3 regions of the Acidovorax sp. ACV01 genome follow, and region 3 is predicted to be linked to each of the others. Evidence: predicted binding sites of a transcription regulator. Region 3 holds the regulator's gene; each other region holds the start of a gene.

Region 1 (7,172 bases), on a different contig from region 3:
GCCGCCACAAACAGCAGGGCCTGAAAGACCCCGATGTTGAGCGCCGACAGCACCATCAGCCGCCACCAGCCCTGCCAGTCGCCCCATGCGGGCCAGCGGCGGCACCACAACACCAGCAACAGCCCCGCAGGCAGCGTGCGCAGCAACGCGGCGGTGAAGGGCCGGTCGGGCGGCAGCAGCTCGGTGGTGACGATGTAGGTGGAGCCCCAGATGACCGGGCCCACAGCCGTGGTCAGCGCATCGAGCCAGGGGGAAGAACGTGTAGCAGTCATGTAGCGGCCATGCAGAGATCGATTAAAAACCAAAAACCGATTATCTATCTTCAATTCAAGACAAAACCCTAACATACAATCTCGAGTTCAAGATAAATTTACCCTACAAACAATCCATGGCCACCCAACGCCAACCCGACGCCGTGGACGCCATCCTGGCCCAGTGGCACCGCGAGCGCCCCGACCTGGATGTGGGCCCCATGGGCCCCATCGGCCGCATCAAACGTTGTGCCGCGCTGCTGCAGCGGCGGCTCGACGAGACTTTTTCCGAGTTCAACCTGAGCTTCTGGGAGTTCGACATGCTGGCCACGCTGCGCCGCAGTGGCGCCCCCTACTGCCTGGCGCCCACCACGCTGTTCTCGACGCTCATGGTCACCTCGGGCACCATGACACACCGCATGGGCAAGCTCGAGGCCCAGGGCTGGATCACCCGCCTGCCCAACCCCGACGACGCGCGCAGCTCGCTGGTGCAGCTTACGGCCGAGGGGCTGGCGCTGATCGACCGCGCGGTCGAGGCGCACGTGGCCAACGAACACCGCATCCTCGCCCCGCTCAAGGCCGCTGACCTGGCGGCGCTGGATGCGCGGCTGGCACTGCTGCTGGCGGCGCTGGAGTCGCCTGCGGATCAGTAGCGGCGCATGGACACGCGTACTGCGCAGTAACATGGCGGGATGCCACAAAATCACCTTTACATCCTCACCGGGGCCTCACGCGGCATGGGCCTGGCCATGGCCCAGCAGCTTTTGAAGAGCGGCAACACCCTGGTCTGCATTGCACGCAGTGCCAATGCCGATCTGACCACCGAAGCCAAGGCGGCAGGTGTCTCCATAGAGCAATGGCAACAAGACCTGTCGCAAGGGGAGCAGGCCGCGCACAAGCTGCAGGCCTGGCTCAGCGCTGAGGGTCCGCAGGCATTTGCCAGCGCCACGCTCATCAACAACGCGGGCGTGATACCCCACATAGCGCCTCTGTCGCACAGCGATGCCGCCGATCTGGCCCATGCCCTGCGCGTGGGCCTGGAAGCGCCCATGCAGCTCACCGCCGCTTTTCTGGGCGCCACAGACGCCTGGACGGTGCCACGCAAGGTGCTCAACATCTCCTCCGGCCTGGGCCGCCGCGCCATGGCCTCGCAGGCCGCGTACTGCGCCGCCAAGGCGGGCATGGACCATTTCACGCGCTGCGTGGCGCTGGACGAAGCCCTCAAGCCGCACGGCGCCAAGGTGTGTTCGCTGGCGCCGGGCGTGATCGACACCGACATGCAGGTGCAACTGCGGGGCGCCGCACCCGAAGCGTTTCCGGACCAGCAGAACTTTGCCAACCTCAAGACGGGTGGTCAGCTCACATCGCCCGCCGACGCCGCCACCCGCGTGCTGGCCTGGCTGGACCGTGCCGATTTCGGTGCGAACCCAGTTGCCGACGTGCGGGACGCGTGAACCAAAGCTCCTATTTTGATAGCTTCCAGCGCTTGATAGACAAGCGGCAGCGGCCCATTTGATTCGAAACCTCTCTGAAAGGACCTCCCCATGACCCGTGAAGTCGTCGTCGTCAGCGCAGTGCGCACCGCCATTGGCACCTTTGGCGGCAGCCTGAAGGACGTGCCACCCACCGAACTGGGCGCCCTCGTGGTGCGCGAATCGCTTGCGCGTGCCAACGTGGAAGGCAAGGATGTGGGCCATGTGGTGTTCGGCCATGTGGTGAACACCGAGCCCAAGGACATGTACCTGTCGCGCGTCGCGGCCATCCACGGCGGCTGCGGCGAGGGCACGCCCGCCTACAACGTGAACCGCCTGTGCGGCTCGGGCCTGCAGGCCATCGTCAACGCCAGCCAGTCCATTTTGCTGGGTGACACCGACGTGGCAATTGGCGCTGGCGCCGAGAACATGAGCCGCGTGCCCTTTGCCAGCCTGAACATGCGCTGGGGCGCCCGCATGGGTGACACCAAGATGGTGGACATGATGATCGGCGCACTGCACGACCCCTTCCACAACATCCACATGGGTGTGACGGCCGAGAACATCGCCGCCAAGTGGGGCATCAGCCGCGAAGACCAGGACAAACTGGCCGTGGAAAGCCACAACAGGGCCGAACGCGCCACGCAGGCCGGCGTGTTCAAGGACCAGATCGTGCCCGTCACGTTGAAGAGCAAGAAGGGAGATGTGCAATACGCAACCGACGAGCACTTCCGCCCCGGCGCCACCATGGACGACCTGGCCAAGCTCAAGCCCGTCTTCCTCAAGGAAAACGGCACGGTGACCGCTGGCAACGCCTCGGGCATCAACGACGCCGCCGCCGCCGTGGTGCTGATGGAAGCCGGTGCCGCCAAGGCCCGTGGCGCCAAGCCCCTGGCGCGCCTGGTGGCCTATGCCCACGCAGGAGTGGACCCCAAGTACATGGGCATTGGCCCGGTGCCAGCCACGCAGCTGGCATTGAAGAAGGCGGGCCTCACTGTCAACGATCTCGACGTGATCGAAGCCAACGAGGCCTTCGCGGCACAGGCCTGCGCCGTGACCAAGGACCTGGGCCTGGACCCGGCAAAGGTCAACCCCAATGGCTCGGGCATCTCGCTGGGCCATCCCATTGGCGCGACCGGCGCGCTCATCACCGTGAAGGCCATCCATGAGCTGCAGCGCATCCAGGGCCGTTATGCGCTGGTGACAATGTGCATTGGCGGCGGCCAGGGCATTGCAGCGATTTTTGAACGTATCTGACCGCACGCAGGGCACGGCGGCATCGCCACCGGCGATGCTGCCATCCTGTATCGGCAAGGTCTGCGCTGCGGAGGATCGGCGATCATCCGCGGCTGGCACCAAGACCAGGGCAGCGCACCCGCGCAGCCGCCCCATCGATTGAACCGACGGAGACATCTCTCACCATGATTCGCACCCTGCTTTCCCTCACCGCACTTGCTTTTGCCGTGGGCACCACCGCGCACGCCCAGGCTCCCGCACCGGCTGCGGCCTACCCCACCAAGCCCATCCGACTGATCGTGCCCTTCCCGCCCGGCGGCGGCACCGACATCCTCTCGCGCCTGGTGGCCACCAAACTCACCGAAAGCGCCAAGTGGACCGTGGTGGCCGACAACAAGGCCGGCGCGGGCGGCACCATCGGCATCGGCGAGGCCGTCAAGGCAGCACCCACGGGCTATGACCTCGTGATGGGCCAGAAGGACAACCTCGTGATCGGCCCCTGGCTCTACAAGAACCTGCCCTGGGACCCCACCAAGGACCTGACCGCCGTCGCCCATGTGGCCTACACGCCCGTCGTCATCGCCACCAGCGTCAACTCCAAGTACAAGACCCTGGCCGACGTGGTGGCCGCCGCCAAGGCCGCGCCCGGCACCATCACCTATGGCTCGCCCGGCAACGGCACGTCCATCCACCTGGCGGGCGACCTGTTCGAGAAGGCCGCTGGCGTGAAGCTCAGCCACATCCCCTACAAGGGATCCAACCCCGCGCTGATGGATGCACTGGCGGGCAACGTGGACCTGCTGGTCTCGTCCCTGCCCTCGGCCATGGGCCAGATCAAGTCCGGCAAGCTGCGCCCCCTGGCCGTGACCTCGGCCAAGCGCAGCTCGTCCCTGCCTGAAGTGCCCACCGTGGCCGAATCGGGCTTCAAGGACTTCGACGTGAGCACCTGGTACGGCGTGTTTGCCCCCGCCGGTACGCCCGCCGCCGTGGTCAATGCTGTGAACGCCGAAATCAACAAGCTGCTGGCCACGCCCGACATGAAGGCCGCCATCCAGGCCCAAGGCGCCGAACCCGAAGCCATGTCGGCGGCACAGCTTGGCTCCCTGCTCAAGACGGATTACGCCAAGTGGAAGGGCATCGTGGAAGCCTCGGGCGCAAAGATTGAGTAGCCCCCTGAGTCGCCTGCGGCGCCTTCCCCCAAGGGGGACGCACCCGGTGGCCTGGCAGAGCCCGATCCACGGGTGCACTGGCGGGGGTGGGTGCCTGCTCCACGAGCTGTGGAATGTGGGATGCGCGGAGGCGCGGCGTCATCGAGAACTGAAATGAAAAACGGCTCCTTTCGGAGCCGTTTTTCATCGGGATGGCGCTCAGTCCCTCACGACCAGAACCGGGATGTGCACCACGCCCAGCACGCGCTGCGTGACACTGCCCAGCACCAGCTTTTCAAGGCCTCGGCGGCCGTGTGAACCCATCACGAGGAGGTCGGCGCCCGTGCTCTCCAGCGCGCGCAGAATGCCGTCGTGCACGGCATGGCCCTCGCCCACCAAGGTAGTCACGTTCACGCCGGCTTCGGCCATGGCTTTGCGCGTGGCTTCCAGGGCTGCATTGGCTTCCGCCGTGGCGGCATTGATGTACTGGGCCTGGCCGTAGGCAAAATCGGCCCCCACGCCGGTGAAGGGATAGGGGTCTACCACGTAGACCGCGGTCACGGCGCTGCCAAAGGTCTTGGCCAGCGCGGCCGCCTTGGACACGGCCAGCATCGAGGTGTTGGAGCCATCGACTGGAACCAGAATGTGCTTGAACATGGTGCTTCTCCTTGGGTTGAATGGTGGACCCGGCTTGTGGCCCGGTTTCTATAACGCCAGTGTGAACGCCCACCATACCGCGCATCTTGATTCGCATCAAATCGGGCGCAGTCAATCACCCACGTTCAGCCCACTGCTGCGGCCTGCCCCACCACATCCGCCCCCTGGAAGTTGCCACGCCGACAGGTCACCACCAAGGTGTCGCGGTACCCGCCTTCGGACACGGGCTGGATGGGGGTGGACTCGTGGATCATGCGGGCATCGTCCAGCAGCAGCAAGGACCAGGGCTCGGTCAGCGTAAAGCGCTGGCCGCTGGGGCCTGCCGCCTCGAACACGCGTGTCTCTCCGCCCTTGACGCCTTCGCGCCCTACCAGGAAGACCGCCACCAGGTCCACGCCATCGCGGTGGGCGCCCTCAGGGGTAGGCCGGCCAATGCCGTCGGTAGTGTCGATGCGAAACTGGTGCGCCTCGATGAACCAGGGCACAGGCGCACCGGGGGGCGCAAACACGGCATCCGACACCCCGGCCAACGCGGCCAGCAGCTGCTGCCACACGGGCTGGGCCACAGTGCCAGGCTCCATGGGCGCAAACCAGCGCTCCATGCCGCCATGCAGCGCGTTGTATTCCACAGGCTGCCAGTGGGCTCGGTGCGATACCTGCTGCAGGCTCCCGCCCTGCGCCACAAAACACGCATGGCGGCGGCGGCGGTAGCGGCCGCCATCCTTGAGGAAATCATCCGGCGGCAATGCCGCCCAGTCGCCGTTCAAAGCCATCAAAGCCGCAAGATCGCAGCCTACCCAGCGGGCTACGTCGGCGGGCGACAACACGGCGTAGCCTGCCTGGCGCAGCTGGCTGGCGACTTCGGAGGGGGCCGTGAACGGGGGAGAAAAAGTGACTTGGGCCATAAGGGCCCGAGCTTAACCGCTGGCGCCAGGGTGCCTGCGGGGATGGCGCCCGCAAAGTACCGCCGGGCCTGCACCTGCTTTGTACGGCGCCACGCTGTGAGCAGCTGGCCGGCCGGTCCCGCCGTCAGCCAACGCCAGCGATCGATCCATCAATCGCGGTTGCCGTGGCCCTTGCCGTTGCCATGGCCGCGCCCCCGGTCATGGTCACGGTCGTGTTTACCACCGTGGCGGTGGTCATCGTCCCAACGGCGGTCATCGCGGCCGTGGCCACGGTGTGCGGGGCCACGGCGAGGTGGCGGCTCCTGCACAAAGTACACCGGCTGGTTGCAGGCGTTGTAGCGGCCGCAATGTTTGCCCCAGTTCTTGGCGTGGCCTGGCGGCACATACAGGTAGATCGGCGCGCGTGGCACCACCACCGCTGGGCGGTGGATGATGACGGGCTCTGCATAGATCAGCGGTGGTGGTGGTGCATTGCCGATGTTGATGCGGCCATACACGCCGGGCGCCAGTTCGCCCCCCACGGTGGCATTGACATACGCCTGGGCATGGGCCCCGCCAGCCGCAGCCAGCAGCAGCGCGGCCATCGCGCCAGACAAGAGAAGACGGATTGAGAGCATCGTGGTCATGGTGGTGTTTTTCATCGGGAACTCCTTGTTTTTGCCGCCTCTACCGGCCACAAGGTGGACGGTTGTGGGGGGCAGGCCCTGGTTTGTCGCAAGGCCTGCCACACCCTACTCCGCCTGGCGTGCAAAAGATGTCAGCGAATGGCGACAGAAACCGCACGCCCCAACGTCGGGGGCATCGCATTTTACAAGCCAAAATGGCCGTCACCGCTTATCAACAAAGCGCCTTATGCAATCAAAATGATAGCAATCACCCAATCCATCTGACCACTGCGGGCTTCACCCCCCTGTGCCAGCCAAGGCGTCCTGCAGCGCGCTGGCTGGCCCCGGCCGTCCAAACAGGTAGCCCTGCCACATGTGGCAGCCCAGACTGGCGAGCATGTCGCGCTGCTCGCAGGTTTCCACGCCTTCGGCAATCACGCCCAGATCCAGGCTGTGGGCCAGGGTGACGATGGTGCGGGCAATGCTGGCATCGTTGGCGTCGGTGAGCAGGTCGCGCACAAAACTCTGGTCGATCTTGAGCTGGTCCAGCGGCAGGCGCTTGAGATAGCTCAGGGACGAATACCCGGTGCCGAAATCGTCGAGCGAAAACCCCAGGCCCAGCGCTCGCAGCGTGGTCATGCGCTCGATCGTGTCCTCCACGTCGTCGAGCAGCAGCGTCTCGGTCAGCTCCAGCTTCAGGCGCTGCGGGTTGGCCCCCGTCTCTTCGAGCACGCCCAGCACCTCGTCCACGAAATGCGGGTGGCGGAACTGACGCGCACTCACGTTCACGGCCAAGGTCCAGTGCGCGGTTGTGGGGTCTTTGGCCCACTCCACCAGCTGCAGGCAGGCGGTGCGCAATATCCACGCCCCCAGCGGCACGATGAGGCCCGAGGCCTCG
Region 2 (7,172 bases), on a different contig from region 3:
CTGCACCCACATCGCGGGCCACCGGCAAGGGCTCGCCCGTGAGCATGGACTCGTCCACCTGCGTGTGGCCCTCATGCACCGTGCCATCCACCGGGATGCGTTCACCCGGCCGCACCACCAGCCGGTCGCCCACCAGCACCTCGGCCACCGGCACATCCACCTCGCCCTGCTTGGACAGCAAATGCACCACATCCGGCCGCAACGCATGCAGCGCGCGGATGGCGGCCGTGGTCTGGCGCTTGGCGCGCGCCTCCAGCCACTTGCCCAGCAGCACCAGTGTGACCACCACGGCAGACGCTTCAAAGTACAAATGCGGCGCATGTCCTTCATGGGCCGTGAGCCACAGCCACATCGACAAGCCCCAGCCCGCACTCGTGCCCAGCGCCACCAGCAAATCCATGTTGCCCGACAGCGCCTTGGCCGCATGCCAGCCCGCCTTGTAAAAGCGCGCACCCAGGATGAACTGCACCGGCGTGGCCAGCACGAACTGCACCCAGGCGGGCAGCATCCAGTGCTGGCCGAACAGGTCACCGACCATCGGCAGCACCAACGGCGCCGATAGCAGCAGGCCGATGCCCACGGGCATGAAGCCGGCCCAGGGTGACAGGTCTTCGGGCGCATCGTCTTGCCCTGCGGCACGCGGCTCGTAGCCCGCGTTGCGAACCGCGCGGCGCAGCAGCGCCTCCACCGCAGCGGCATCGGCACCCACGCTGGTGGCGAAGGCAATCCGCGCGGACTCAGTGGCCAGGTTGACCGAAGCCTCCTGCACGCCCGGCACCTTGCGCAGCGCACGCTCCACGCGGCCCACACAGCTTGCGCAGGTCATGCCGGAGATGCCGAGGTCCAACGAATGGACGGCCTCAGAGGAATCGAGAGTTGGAGTGTTCATGGCGAGGATGGTGATCCTTGACGTGATGGCAAGGTCAAGCATTGATATTGATCAACCCTCACATCATGAGTGTCTTGAACGTGGTTTGACTCTGCCACGATGTCAAGCTTCAACATTCGCTTCGGTCGCTTCAACGGCCCTCTTGAAAACCAACCCAAGGACACCCCATGACAACCACCACGACTTTCCAAGTTCAAGGCATGACCTGCGGCCACTGCGAACGCGCCGTCACCCAGGCCGTGCAGCAGATCGACCCCGACGCCCAGGTCCGCATCGACCGCGCCAGCGGCAAGGTGGACGTGGACAGCACCGCCCCGCGCGAAGCCCTGGCCGCCGCCATTGCCGAAGAAGGCTACACCGTCGCGGCCTGAGTGCCACGCCACCATGCACCCAGCGAGGGCCACACCATGACCACGCCCCACTCCACGCGGACCACGGCGGGCCAAGCCGCCAACGGCAGTAAAGGCAGCACTGGCATCACCGACACCAAGGCCGCTACGAAGCCCCGCGCCACCTCCTGGCCCGTGCCCATCGGCGTCGCTGCCCAGCGCGCGGGCATCTCGGCGCGCATGGTGCGGCACTACGAATCGCTGGGCCTCATCAGCGGCGTGGCGCGCACCGACAGCGGCTACCGCCAGTACACCGAGGCCGACGTACACGCCCTGCACTTCATCCGCCGCAGCCGCGACCTGGGCTTTTCGATGGAAGAAATCGCCGAGCTGCTCGGCCTGTGGCACGACCGCAGCCGCGCCAGCAGCCAGGTCAAGCGCATCGCGCAGCAACACATCGATGACCTGAGCGAACGCATCGCCCAGATGCAAGCCATGCAGCGCAGCCTGCAGACCCTGGTGTCCTGCTGCAAGGGCAACGACCGGCCCGAATGCCCCATCCTCGACGACTTGGCGGCGGGGAACAGCGAACCCCGCAGCGCAGCACCGCGCAGAACGCTATCAAACAAATAGCTAACAAGGCATATCCATCGCGCGGCAGGGGCAAAAAAACCTTCAAACTCCTGCCCACCACGCGGCCTACACCTCTGCGGCAAGCCCCCCATGGCAGACTCTCAGGCTTTCCCACAGCCTGCTACTGCCTGCCCCATGCTCACCGGTGACCTACGCAACAAAGTCGATCAAGTCTGGAACGCCTTCTGGTCCGGCGGCATCGCCAACCCCATTGAAGTCATCGAGCAGATCACCTACCTGCTCTTTCTGCGCGCCCTCGACAGCGACCAGACCCGCGAAGACAACAAAGCCCTGCGCCTCAAAACCCAGCCCGTGCACCTCATCCCCGCAGGCGTGGACGCGCAAGGCCGCGCCCACGACGCCATGCGCTGGTCCCGCTTCAAGAACATGGCCCCGGCCGAAATGTTCGATGTGCTCAGCAACCAGGTCTTCCCCTTCCTGCGCGGCCTGCAAGGGTCGGGCGGCCCGGCGGCAGAGTCGGCCTTTGCCCGCCACATGCAAGGCGCCCGCTTCACCATCCCCACGCCCGGCCTGCTGGCCAAGGTGGTCGATTTGCTCGACACCATCCCGCTGGACGACCGCGACACCAAGGGCGACCTGTATGAATACATGCTCGGCAAGATCGCCTCTGCCGGGCAGAACGGGCAATTCAGAACGCCCCGCCACATCATCGATTTGATGGTGGCCCTCACGGCCCCCACACCGCAAGACACCATTTGCGACCCGGCCAGCGGCACCTGCGGCTTTTTGGTGGCCGCAGGCGAATACCTGCGCCGCACCTACCCCGACATGCTGCGCGTGCCCGCGCAAAACACGCACTTCCACCACGGCATGTTCCACGGGTACGACTTTGACAACACCATGCTGCGCATCGGCAGCATGAACATGGTGCTGCACGGCGTAGAACACCCCGCCATCGAATACCGCGACTCGCTGGCCGAAGGTGCGGCGGGTGATGTCGAGGCCTACAGCCTCGTCCTGGCCAACCCGCCCTTTGCGGGCAGCCTGGACTACGAAAACACCGCCAAGGATTTGCAGCAAACCGTCAAAACCAAAAAGACCGAGCTGCTCTTTCTGGCCCTCTTCCTGCGCCTGCTCAAAACCGGCGGGCGCGCGGCGGTGATCGTGCCCGACGGCGTACTGTTCGGCAGCAGCAAGGCCCACAAAGAACTGCGCCGCAAGCTGGTAGAAGAGCAAAAATTGGATGCCGTCATCAGCCTGCCCGGCGGCGTGTTCAAGCCCTACGCGGGCGTCAGCACCGCCATCCTGCTCTTCACCAAAACCATGAGCGGCGGTACCGACCACGTGTGGTTCTACGACATGCAGGCTGACGGCTGGAGCCTGGACGACAAACGCCAGCCCCTGCTGGATGCAAGCCTCTTAGGCCTGCAGCGCTTTGTGGACAAGCGCAACCAGCTATCAAAATCAGAGCACACTAAAAACAACCTGCCCGATGTGCTGGAACGCTGGGGCCAGAGGAACGGCACCGAACGCGACCGCCCCCGCACCGCCCAGAGCTTCTGCGTGCCCAAGGCCGACATCGAAGCCAATGGGTATGACCTGAGCATCAATCGCTACAAGGAAGTGGTGCATGCGCAGGTGCAGCACCGGGCGCCGGGGGAGATATTGGCGGAACTGCGGTCGCTGGAAGACGAGATTGCCCGGGGGATGGGGGTGTTGGAGGGGATGTTGAAGTGACTCCTTTCGCAACCATTGAAAGTGCCTGCGAACTTGTTACGGACGGCACACACTACACGCCCAAAGACGTGGGAGCCGGCATCCCCTTCCTAACGGTTAAAGATGTGTCGGGGGAAGGTCTGGACTTTGAGAACTGCTCCTTCATATCGGAATCAGATTTCATACTCGCCAAAGCAGGCAACAGCGCTCCTCGCCGAGGCGATGTACTTTTCTCAAAAGACGGCACTGTCGGAAAAGTGCATGTAGTTTCTACAGACAGGCCATTTGCTGTTTTGTCCTCGTTGGCGATATTGCGCCCGAACCCAACTAAGGCAAACGCCGACTATCTTGGGCACGTGCTGCGCTTTCCCGCAGTGCTCGATGACGCGCTGAAAAAAAAGACCGGGTCAGCGATCCGCAGAATCGTTTTGGGGGATTTGAAGCGAGTCCGATTTCCGCTACCTAAGCTTGAAGAACAACGCCGCATCGCCGCCATCCTCGACCAAGCCGAAACCCTCCGAACCCAACGCCGCACCGCCCTGGCCCTGCTCGACAGCCTCACCCAGTCCCTCTTTCTCGATATGTTTGGGGACCCGGTGGCGAATCCGAAGGGGTGGCCGGCGGAATCTCTGACCGATCTGTGCCATTGCTACAGCGGAGGCACTCCGTCAAAAGCAAAAAAGGAATATTGGGAAGGTGAGCTACCTTGGTTCAGCGCCAAGGACATGAAGGCCGAAGATTTGTTTGATTCGGAAGATCACATCTCAGAGCAGGTGCCCGAAACGACAACTTTGAAACTGTTGCCCAAAGACACTGTTGCGATAGTGGTGCGGGGAATGATCCTCGCTCATACGTTTCCGGTTTGCGTTTTACGTATACCGGCGACGATCAATCAAGACCTCAAAGCGCTCTTGCCCAAACAACCCGTCAACAGTCAGTTCTTGGCTGCATGCTTGCGCAGCCAGTCAGGATTCGTTCTTGAGAAGGTTTCAGAAGCAGGTCACGGCACAAAGCGATTGGACGCTCAAGGCCTGCAGAGCATCCGAATCCCAAGACCCGGTGATGCGCTAGAACAAACCTTCGCCACCCGCATCGCCTCCATCGAAGCCCTCAAAGCCACCCACCGCCGCGCCCTGGCCGCGCTGGATGCGCTGTTTGCCTCGCTGCAGCAGCAGGCCTTCAGTGGTGAGTTGACTCTGGCTGCCCCACGCTCTCCGGCACAAAGCCTTGAGCAATTGCAGCAATTGGAAGCGGCCATCGGCCTGGAAGCATTGATCTTTATTGCCAAGCGCATGCCCGATGGCGATCTCTACAACTCCCTCAAGGCCATCTACTTTGCGGACAGGCACCATCTGGAGCACTACGGACACCAGATCTACAACGAGACCTATTGCGCACTACCCCATGGCCCGGTCCCTCAGTCGGCTTACGACGCCACGCGGGTGCTCATTGGCGAACGGATGTTCAGCGACTTTGACGACGACGCCATGCGTGCCGCCCTGCGCCGCAATGACAAGAAACTCACGGCCCTGCGTGATGCCGATTTCAGCAAGCTCAGCCGGTCAGTGGTGGAGAGCCTGGAATGGGCCGTCCGTTACTGCAGCGACATGAAGTTTGGGCAGACCAAGACGGCATCGCACGACAGCGCCTACGAGCGCACACCCAAGAACGAGACGATCCCGTTGCAATACATCATCGACACGTTGCCGCCTGAAGCCCGTCAGCGTCACTGGAATCTCTAAGCTCCACCGTCCTGCTCACACCATGCCCACTTCCCTCACCCAGCTTCAACAATGGCTGCTTGAACCCGAAGGCCAGCGCCTGGAATTCAAGGAGGCCAAGCAGAACTACCACTTTGACACGCTGGTCAAGTACTGCGTGGCCCTGGCCAACGAGGGCGGTGGCACCATGGTGCTGGGCGTGACGGACAAGCGGCCCCGGCGCATTGTGGGCACACAGGCTTTCGACGAGCCGGGCCGCACCGAGGCGGGCCTGCACCAGAAGCTTGGGCACCGCATTCCGGTGGAAGAGCTGTTGCTGCCCGAAGGGCGCGTGGTGATCGTTCACGTTCCGCCACGCTTGCCAGGCACGGCGTGGGAGATTGATGGCCGCTACTTCAAGCGCGCGGGTGACGACCTGGCAGCCCTGAGCGGCCAGGAGTTGAGGGAGATGTTTGCCGAAGCAGGCCCCGACTTTTCGGCCCAGCCTTGCCCCGGTGCCTCGCTGGACGACTTGGAGCCCGAGTCCATCGCCCTGTTCCGCGAGCGCTGGGCCAAAAAGACCGGCGACCCGCGCAGGCGTGAACTGAGCGCTCTGCAAACGCTGCGCGATGCCGAACTGCTAGTAGACGGCGATCAGGTGAGCTATGCGGCACTCATTCTGTTTGGCACGCGTGCGGGCCTCACGCGGTGGCTGGCGCAGGCCGAGCTGGTGTTTGAATACCGCTCGTCCGAAGCCGCAGGCCCAGCGGCCGACCGCGAGGAATACCGCGCAGGCTTTTTTGCCTGGCAAGACGCGCTGTGGAAAAAGATCAACCTGCGCAACGACCGGCAGAGTTACCAAGACGATTTCTTTCGCATGGACCTGCCCACCTTTGACGAGGTGCCCGTGCGCGAGGCCCTACTGAACGCGGTGGCGCACCGCGACTACCGGCTGGGCGGCTCCATCTTTGTGCGGCAGTTTGCCAAGCGGCTGGAGGTGGTGAGCCCCGGTGGCCTGCCGCCCGGTATCACACCCGAGAACATCATTGACCAGCAATACCCGCGCAACCGCCGTCTGGCCGAGGCCTTGGGGCGCTGCGGGTTGATCGAGCGGTCCGGCCAAGGCCTGAACCTGATGATGGAAAGCGCCGTGCGCCAGGGCAAGCCCCTGCCCAGCTTTGCAGGCACTGCCGCGCACGAGGTGCGGCTGACGCTGGAGGGTGGCGTGCGCAACCCGGCGTTTGTGCGGTTCATGGAGAGGCTGGGGGAGGAGACGCTGCGCAGCTTTTCGACGATGGACTATTTGGCGCTGGAGCGGTTACACCAAGAAAAAGAACTAGCCCCCTCACTCAAAGAGCGCCTGCCTGGACTTGTGGCGGCAGGCGCTGTCGAATCGATAGGGCGTGGCAAGAACACGCGCTATATCCTCTCTGAGGCGTTGTACGCAACCCTGGGAGCCAGGGGCACGCACACACGCCAGCGAGGCCTGGACCGCGAGACGAACAAGGCGCTTCTGATCAAGCATTTAAGCAAACAGGAGGGACAAGGAGCCCCGCTGGCAGAACTGCGGCAAGTGTTGCCCTCCTTACCCGAAAGTGCTGTGCGGGATCTGCTGCGCGAAATGCGTACTGAGGGCCAACTTGCGCTAGTTGGCGAGCGCCGCTGGGCACGCTGGCATCTGGCTCAACGTGGGTCGTCTAAAGATTGAACATGAATAGAAACACTTTAGAGATTGGTCCGTTAGACAATTTTTCATTGAAAAACAACAAGTTATAAAGTCCTATCTAAAGCATAGATACATACCAAAGCTTTAGATGAAGTGATAGGTCGACATTTCTGAGTATCTGGAGGGATATCTCTTGAGCAGCCCGTCAAACTTTGCTTTCCTCCAGTCCGACTGGCCTGCCCTACTGGCCGAAGCCCGCCGTGCCGAGGCGGCTGCCC
Region 3 (7,172 bases):
GACTGTATTGACTGCACGCTGTGCGTGCAGGTATGTCCCGTGGGCATCGACATCCGCAAGGGGCTGCAGTATGAGTGCATTGGTTGCGGGTTGTGCGTGGATGCTTGCAACACGGTCATGGACAAGATGCACTACCCAAAGGGGCTTATCCGGTTTTCCACACAGAACGGCGTGGCGCAGCGGTGGAGCCAATCGCAGATCCTGCGCCGGGTGCTGCGGCCGCGTGTGCTGATCTACAGCGCAGTGCTGGTAGCCCTGTGCGTGGGCATGATGGCGAGCCTTGTCACGCGCACGCCGCTCATGGTCGATGTTGTGCGTGACCGCGCTGCGCTCTCTCGCATCGTCGCCGGTGGCAAGCTGGAGAACATCTACCGCCTGCAGATCATGAATGCAACCGAAGGACCCCAACGCTATCGCATCGGTGCGCGTGGCCTTGAAGGGCTGGAAGTGGCGTCCGATGCTGAGGTGGAAATCGGAGCGGCAGAGTCCCGGTGGGTGGCTGTCCGACTGCAGATACCGTATGGTTCGGCGCCTCCGGGATCGCACGCTGTGCAGTTCGACGTGCAGGCACTCGGCGGGGCCGCCCATGTGACTGAGAAATCCGTGTTTCTGGTGCCGCGGTAACGCGCGTGCACACTGGTGCAAGGTCTTCGCGGGCCTTGCTTTGACGAAAAATATTTTTGAGGAGTCATCACATGCCATCCAGTTCCACCCTCGGCACTGCCCCTTCCGCTACGGCGCCATGGTGGAAGTTCGGCCATGTCTGGCTGATCATCGCTGGTCCTGTGATCGTGATCATTGCGGGTTTTGTCACCCTCTGGCTGGCGATTTCGCGCCCCGACCCCGTGATCGCCGAGGACTATTACCGCCAGGGCATCGAGATCAACAAGACGCTGGAGACTCCACACAAGAGCCTGGCTCCCGCGATGAAAGGCCGCAACCATGCGGCCACTCCGGTCCAGGACCAGCCGCGCTGAACACCCCCTGGCCATGCGGTTTGTCTGCGCGGCCTTACCAGGAGAAAAATCAATGTGGACGCAACGCCTGATGTGGATTGCATGGCCGGCCTTCTTGATGGCAGGCGTCATGGAGGTGCTGGTTTTTGCGATGGTGGATCCGCAGGACTTGCACTGGTTTGGGCAGCCGTTGGCGTTGTCGCGTCAGGGCGTCTACACGCTTGCTTTTTTCGCGTTCTGGATGATCACCATGGCGTCCAGCGCATTGACGACATTGTTGGCGATGTCGCCCTTTGAACTCAACCGCTGCCCGGTCCCCGAGGGGGATCGCCCCGATGACTGTCGAAAGACTTCATCTTGCCCTTGATGGGCTGCGGTAGCTGGCCGGTAGATACGGAGAGAGGCCGCCGCCAACGCATTGCCTTGGTCAGTGGCAGGCCTGCTGGTTGTTCACGATGCGCTTGAGTGCATCGGTTTCCAGGATGCGCACATGGCGCTGCTTGACCTCGACAATACCTTCTTCCACAAACTTGGAAAATGTGCGGCTCACGGTTTCGAGCTTGAGCCCCAGGTAGCTGCCAATTTCCTCACGCGTCATGCGCAGTACGAGTTCGGACTGTGAAAACCCACGGGCATGCAAACGTTGCACAAGGTTCAGCAGAAACGCTGCCAGGCGTTCCTCGGCGCGCATGCTGCCCAAGAGCAGCATCACCCCATGCTCACGCACGATCTCGCGGCTCATGATCTTGTGCACATGGTGTTGCAGCGCGGTGACCTCGCGGGACAGTTCTTCGATGCGGTCAAAGGGCATGACGCAGACTTCTGCGTCTTCCAGGGCCACTGCGTCGCAGGTATGGTGATCGTTCACGATGCCATCCAGGCCGATAATCTCGCCCGCCATCTGGAAACCAGTGACCTGGTCGCGCCCATCTTCGGTGGCTACACAGGTCTTGAAGAAGCCGGTGCGGATGGCATAGAGCGATGTGAAGGCTTCGCCGTTGCGAAACAGCGTTCCGCCCCGTTTGATCTTGCGGCGGACGGCAACGACTTCGTCAATGCGTTGCAGTTGGTCTTCGCTCAGGCCAACCGGCATGCACAGCTCGCGCAGGTTGCAGTTAGAGCAGGCGACTTTGATGGTGAGCGGGTTCATAGGCACAGATGCTGGGTTAGGTTTGAGCATATCGCCTCATCTGCCTGTAAGACAGGCTTGTGGGTACGGATGGGCGAATGACATGCATCAAATTGTCGCTGTTCGGCCCCGTGCATCACTTGATTCAGGTCAAGGACATGGGGGACAGCTTACGGCACAGTCAAAGTGTACGCAAGGAATTTGCCCATGACTGCTGTTTCGCCTGATCTTCTGCGCCGTTTCGACGTGCCAGGGCCCCGCTATACCTCTTATCCAACCGCCGACCGTTTCGTCGAGGCGTTTGGGCAGGACGACTATGCGCTTGCACTAGAGCAGCGCAGGCTGGGCTCCATGACGAAGGCGTTGCCGTTGTCGCTGTATGTGCACATCCCCTTTTGCGAGTCGCTGTGTTATTACTGTGCATGCAACAAGATCATCACCAAACACCATGATCGGGCAGATACCTATCTGCGGTACCTGAGTCGCGAAATCGATCTGCACACAGCGCACTGCGGCACGGGGCAGGTGGTGAGCCAGCTGCACCTGGGTGGTGGTACGCCTACTTTTTTGTCCGACGACGGCTTGCGTGAACTCATGGTCATGCTCAAGCGCAGCTTCTCGCTCGCGCCGGGCGGAGAGTATTCGATTGAAGTAGATCCGCGCACCGTCAATGCCGACCGCCTTGCCGTGCTCGCGGAACTGGGATTCAACCGACTGAGTTTTGGAGTGCAGGATTTTGATCCTGAGGTTCAAAAGGCTGTTCATCGCATACAGCCTGCCGAGCAGGTGTTTTCGCTGGTGGAGTCCGCACGTTCGCTGGGTTTTGAATCCATCAATGTGGACTTGATCTACGGCCTGCCGCGCCAGACGCCCGAGTCGTTTGATCGCACGCTGGCCCAGGTTGTGCAGCTGCGGCCTGACCGCATCGCCCTGTATGCCTATGCCCACCTGCCGGAGCGCTTCAAGCCCCAGCGCCGCATTGTTTCTGCCGAGTTGCCCGCGGGGGCGGGCAAGGTGTCGATGCTGTCCCGTTCGCTGGCTGCCTTCATGGACGCTGGGTACGTGTATGTGGGCATGGACCACTTTGCGTTGCCGGCCGACGCATTGGCGGTTGCCAAGCGCCAGGGCCGTCTGCACCGCAACTTCCAGGGCTACAGCACACAGCCCGATTGCGATCTGATTGGCCTGGGCGTGTCGGCGATTGGCCGGGTGGGGGCGACCTACAGCCAGAACGCCAAAACTCTGGACGAGTACTACGATTTTCTGGACCAGGGGCGCTTGCCCGTGGTGCGTGGGCTCGCCCTGACCCGCGATGACCTGGTACGCCGCGCCGTCATCATGGCGTTGATGTGCCAGGGTGAGTTGTTGTTTGAGCCCATGGAGCAGGCCTGGTTGATCGACTTTCGGGCTTATTTCTCTGCCGAGCTGGAGCAACTGGAAACCATGGCTGAGCAGGGGCTCGTCGTGGTGAGACCCGACGGGGTCGAGGTGACGGCCATGGGCTGGTTCTTCGTGCGCGGCATCGCCATGGTTTTTGACCGTTACCTGCAGGCAGATCGCAACCGAGCCCGTTTTTCGCGCATCATCTGACTCTCATGATTGCAACGGTTGCCTCGACCGCCTTGCTGATGGGACTGGTTGGCGGGTCCCATTGCTTAGCCATGTGCTCCGCGCCCTGCGCAGCGTTGGTGGGGCAGGGAGAGTCGCGGAGTTTGCCCAAGACGGGTGGGGATTTGGAGGCACAGGCTTCCTCGCAGACGGTCCAAACTGTGCAATGGATGCCTCGGGGTGGTGTCATTCGGCGCACGGCTGCTTTCCATGTCGGTCGGCTGGCTGGGTATGCCGTGGCGGGCGGTTTGGCCGCGCTCGCCATGGATAGTCTGGCATGGTTGACCCAACAGACGGCGGCGCTGCGCCCGGCGTGGACCCTGGTCCATGTCGCGGTGATGGCCTGGGGGTTGATGATGATGGTCCAGGCCCGCCAGCCCCAATGGGTGGAGCAGGCGGGTCGCACTGTGTGGTCACATGTCAAGCCGCTTGTCAGCGCCCCTGGCGGGGTTCTCGCTGCAGGGGGACTCTGGGCGCTAATGCCCTGTGGATTGCTTTATTCGGCCCTGTTGGTAGCCGCCCTGAGCGGCGGACCCTTGGAAGGGGCGTTGACCATGGCGTTGTTTGGCCTGGGCAGCGGTGTGTGGCTGGTGGGCGGGTCGTGGGCATGGGCACGGCTGAAAACACGGATCAATACAGCGCGTGCGGACTGGGGGACCCGTATCGCGGGGGGCTTGCTCTGCGCAGTCGCCAGCTGGGCACTGTGGATGGACTTGGTCTACAAGCCATCGCTGTGGTGCCGTTAGCTTGTTTCCAACCGGAAGTTGCATAGCAAAGGGGTTGACGAGTTCCTTTAAACCCATGTCTATACAAGGGTGATCTGGGGTGGGCTTCGCGGACGCATCCAAGTGTTGCCGCGCCGCTGCGGTGCAGGCGCAGTCCTTCGACAAGGCCCCCGAACTGGCGATAATCTGTGTAACCATTGGTGGCATTGAAGTCGCCATGTTTCACACGCCCCGAAGTGAACTCTTCCATCCTCATCGACATCAGCCAACTGCGTGTCGGCATGTACATCCAGCTCGACTTGGGCTGGATGCATCATCCGTTCCCGGTGAGCAGTTTTCGCGTGGCGTCGGCGGAACAGATTGCCACCCTGCGTGAACTGGGGCTCACCGAGGTACGTTATCTTCCCAAGAAGAGTGATCCAGAACTGAGGGAACTTGTCCCCGCCGCCTGGAGCGTCCCGGAAATGAAGGCACCGTCCTTGAACGGACTGGATGCGGCAGGCTCCGCCGCGACCGTGGACCCGGAGGCGCTGCGCAGGCGTGAACTGTTGGAAGCCCAGAACCGGACTCTGGCAGTCTGTGACCAGCGATTTGGAGAGGCCACCCGCCAATACCAGGCGCTGGAGCGTGTGGTCTCCGAACACCCCGACCAGGCGCGTGCCAAAGGCGATACGCTCGTGTCCGGATGTGTGGCCGAGCTCCTCGAAAACGGGGATTCCGTCATCCGGCTGTTGTCAGAAGGTGTCGGCGAGCGCAATGCCCTGCATCCGATCAACGTGATGGTGATCTCTCTGTTGCTGGGCCGCGCACTGGGTATGAAAAGTGCCGAGCTGCACGACCTTGGCATCGCGGCGTTGATTCATGACCTGGGCAAGCTCAAGCTGCCACCGAATCTCAGGCAACCTACGCCCTCGATGATTCCGATGGAGCGCACGCGCTACGAGACCCATGTGGGTGAGTCTGTGGCACTGGCCACGCGCATGGGCTTGCCCGAAGCCGTGCTTACCGCCGTTGCCAGGCACCATGAGATGGCCGATGGCAGCGGGTTTCCATTGCGGCTGTCAGGGCCCGACTTGGGGCGTGCGAGCCAGGTGCTTGCGTTGGTCAATCGGTATGACCGCATGTGCAACCCTGCCAACGGAGTGGATGCGCTCACGCCCCACGAGGCGCTGTCAGTCATCTTTGCGCAGCTCAAGGCGCGGTTTGATTCTGTGGTCCTGGGTGCATTCATTCGCATGATGGGGGTGTACCCACCGGGCTCCATCGTCCAGCTGGTCAACGACCGTTATGCGATCGTGGCTTCAGTCAATTCTTCGCGCCCCCTGCGGCCCAAGGTCATTGTTCATGACTCCCGGGTCCCCAAGGATGAGGCGCCCATATTGGATCTGGAAACCGTGCCAGAGCTGGGCATCCGGCGCAGTCTCAAGCCCGCGCAATTGCCACGCGATGCCCTGGACTACCTTTCCCCCCGTCAGCGTATCTGCTACTTTTTCGAGCGCGCAGTCAGCCCCGGCCCCGAAGAGGCTGGTTCGTGACCGTTGTGCAGTCCCACGGCTGGCTCGACGGTTTGCAGGAAGCTGTCTGGTTGGTCGATGAGGCCAGCCTGCTCATCCTTCATGCGAATGCCGCAGCGCAGCGGCTGGTGGGTTTGCCTGCGGCCTCTATGGTTGGCACGCCGGTGCTGCGTCTGGCTTCCACACCACAGGATGTTGCGTTCTGGGGGGAGTCAGCGCAGGTGGTTGCAGACGGCATCCATTCCCACACCAGCCTTTTGCGCGCAGATGGAGCCCTGGTGCCGGTTGACCGGCGGGTGACACGCGTTCCGGGAGAAGGGGCTTCGGGCACCGTTTTCATGCTGACGATGCTGGACCGGAGTGTCCAGGATGCCACCGAGCGCGAGCTGGAAACCCTGTTGTCTGAACTGCGCGCGACGCTGGATTCCGCAGCCGATGGCATGCTCGTCTGCAGCCTTGATGGCCGGGTGCGGGCCTTCAACCAGCGGCTTGCGCAGTTGTGGAATATTCCCCGTGATTTGCTGGTGCAGCGCAACGATGCGGCGGTGTATGCGCACATGGCGGCCCAAGTGGAAGACGCGCGTGCCTACTCGGAGCGCCTGGCGGCCATTGCACGTGAGCCGATGCAGGACAGTACAGACATTCTGGTGTTGAAGAGTGGCCTGGTGCTGGAGTTGCGGACCGTGCCCCAGTTTGGCCAGGGGCTGCCCGTGGGGCGCGTGTATTCCTACCGGGACATTACTCGCCAGACGGAGATACAGGTCAGCCTCAGGCTCGCAGCAAGGGTGTTTGAGTCCAGTCTCGACGCCATCTTCATCGCCGACAGCCATCACCGGGTCTTGCGCATGAACCCGGGTTGCGAGCGCCTGGTAGGGCCTTCCGCCAAATCGTTCGAAGGATGCATGGCCGCTTCTTTGTTCGGAGGGGGTTCGGATGCGGCTTTCATGGAGCAGGTGCTGCAGGGTTGGGCGGAGGATGGTTTCTGGGAGGGCGAGCTGTGGCTCCCCCGGGACAATGGCACCTATTGCGCGGTGCAGCTGTCATGGGTGGCGCTGCGCGACGATGAAGGGCGCCTGGTGCAGAGCATCGGCTTCATGCGCGACCTGACGCTGCAGCATGCGGCCCAGAAGCGCATCGAGGAGCTGGCCTACAGCGACGTGCTCACCGGCCTGCCCAACCGCCTGCTGTTGTCGCAGCGGGTGGACACGGCCATTCAGGGGGCGCGCCAGAGCGACACGGG

The links. The regulator FNR, encoded in region 3, switches genes on or off when oxygen is low (the NO sensors DNR and NnrR bind a similar motif). The targets are predictions, from matches to a motif close to TTGATNNNNATCAA.
Region 1: a site for FNR is predicted at 4,851-4,864, ahead of IB243_RS02020 (universal stress protein). Genes of this name have one in related genera too.
Region 2: a site for FNR is predicted at 931-944, ahead of IB243_RS10335 (cation-translocating P-type ATPase). Genes of this name have one in related genera too.

What each region holds. Positions count from the first base shown of each region.
Region 1 is NZ_JACUZT010000001.1:426,009-433,180, reverse strand. It holds gene IB243_RS02045 (EamA family transporter) at 1-272, opposite strand, end outside; gene IB243_RS02040 (MarR family winged helix-turn-helix transcriptional regulator) at 389-904, shown strand; gene IB243_RS02035 (SDR family NAD(P)-dependent oxidoreductase) at 944-1,705, shown strand; gene bktB (beta-ketothiolase BktB) at 1,796-2,980, shown strand; gene IB243_RS02025 (tripartite tricarboxylate transporter substrate binding protein) at 3,145-4,128, shown strand; gene IB243_RS02020 (universal stress protein) at 4,327-4,764, opposite strand; gene IB243_RS02015 (2OG-Fe dioxygenase family protein) at 4,890-5,669, opposite strand; gene IB243_RS02010 (hypothetical protein) at 5,819-6,310, opposite strand; gene IB243_RS02005 (EAL domain-containing protein) at 6,572-7,172, opposite strand, start outside.
Region 2 is NZ_JACUZT010000003.1:353,683-360,854, forward strand. It holds gene IB243_RS10335 (cation-translocating P-type ATPase) at 1-889, opposite strand, end outside; gene IB243_RS10340 (heavy-metal-associated domain-containing protein) at 1,057-1,260, shown strand; gene cueR (Cu(I)-responsive transcriptional regulator) at 1,297-1,851, shown strand; gene IB243_RS10350 (class I SAM-dependent DNA methyltransferase) at 1,987-3,549, shown strand; gene IB243_RS27430 (restriction endonuclease subunit S) at 3,546-5,270, shown strand; gene IB243_RS10360 (ATP-binding protein) at 5,293-6,936, shown strand; gene IB243_RS10365 (DEAD/DEAH box helicase family protein) at 7,088-7,172, shown strand, end outside.
Region 3 is NZ_JACUZT010000006.1:180,103-187,274, reverse strand. It holds gene ccoG (cytochrome c oxidase accessory protein CcoG) at 1-624, shown strand, start outside; gene IB243_RS18185 (FixH family protein) at 696-977, shown strand; gene IB243_RS18180 (hypothetical protein) at 1,030-1,323, shown strand; gene fnr (fumarate/nitrate reduction transcriptional regulator Fnr) at 1,384-2,106, opposite strand; gene hemN (oxygen-independent coproporphyrinogen III oxidase) at 2,293-3,675, shown strand; gene IB243_RS18165 (sulfite exporter TauE/SafE family protein) at 3,681-4,439, shown strand; gene IB243_RS18160 (HD-GYP domain-containing protein) at 4,655-5,953, shown strand; gene IB243_RS18155 (bifunctional diguanylate cyclase/phosphodiesterase) at 5,950-7,172, shown strand, end outside.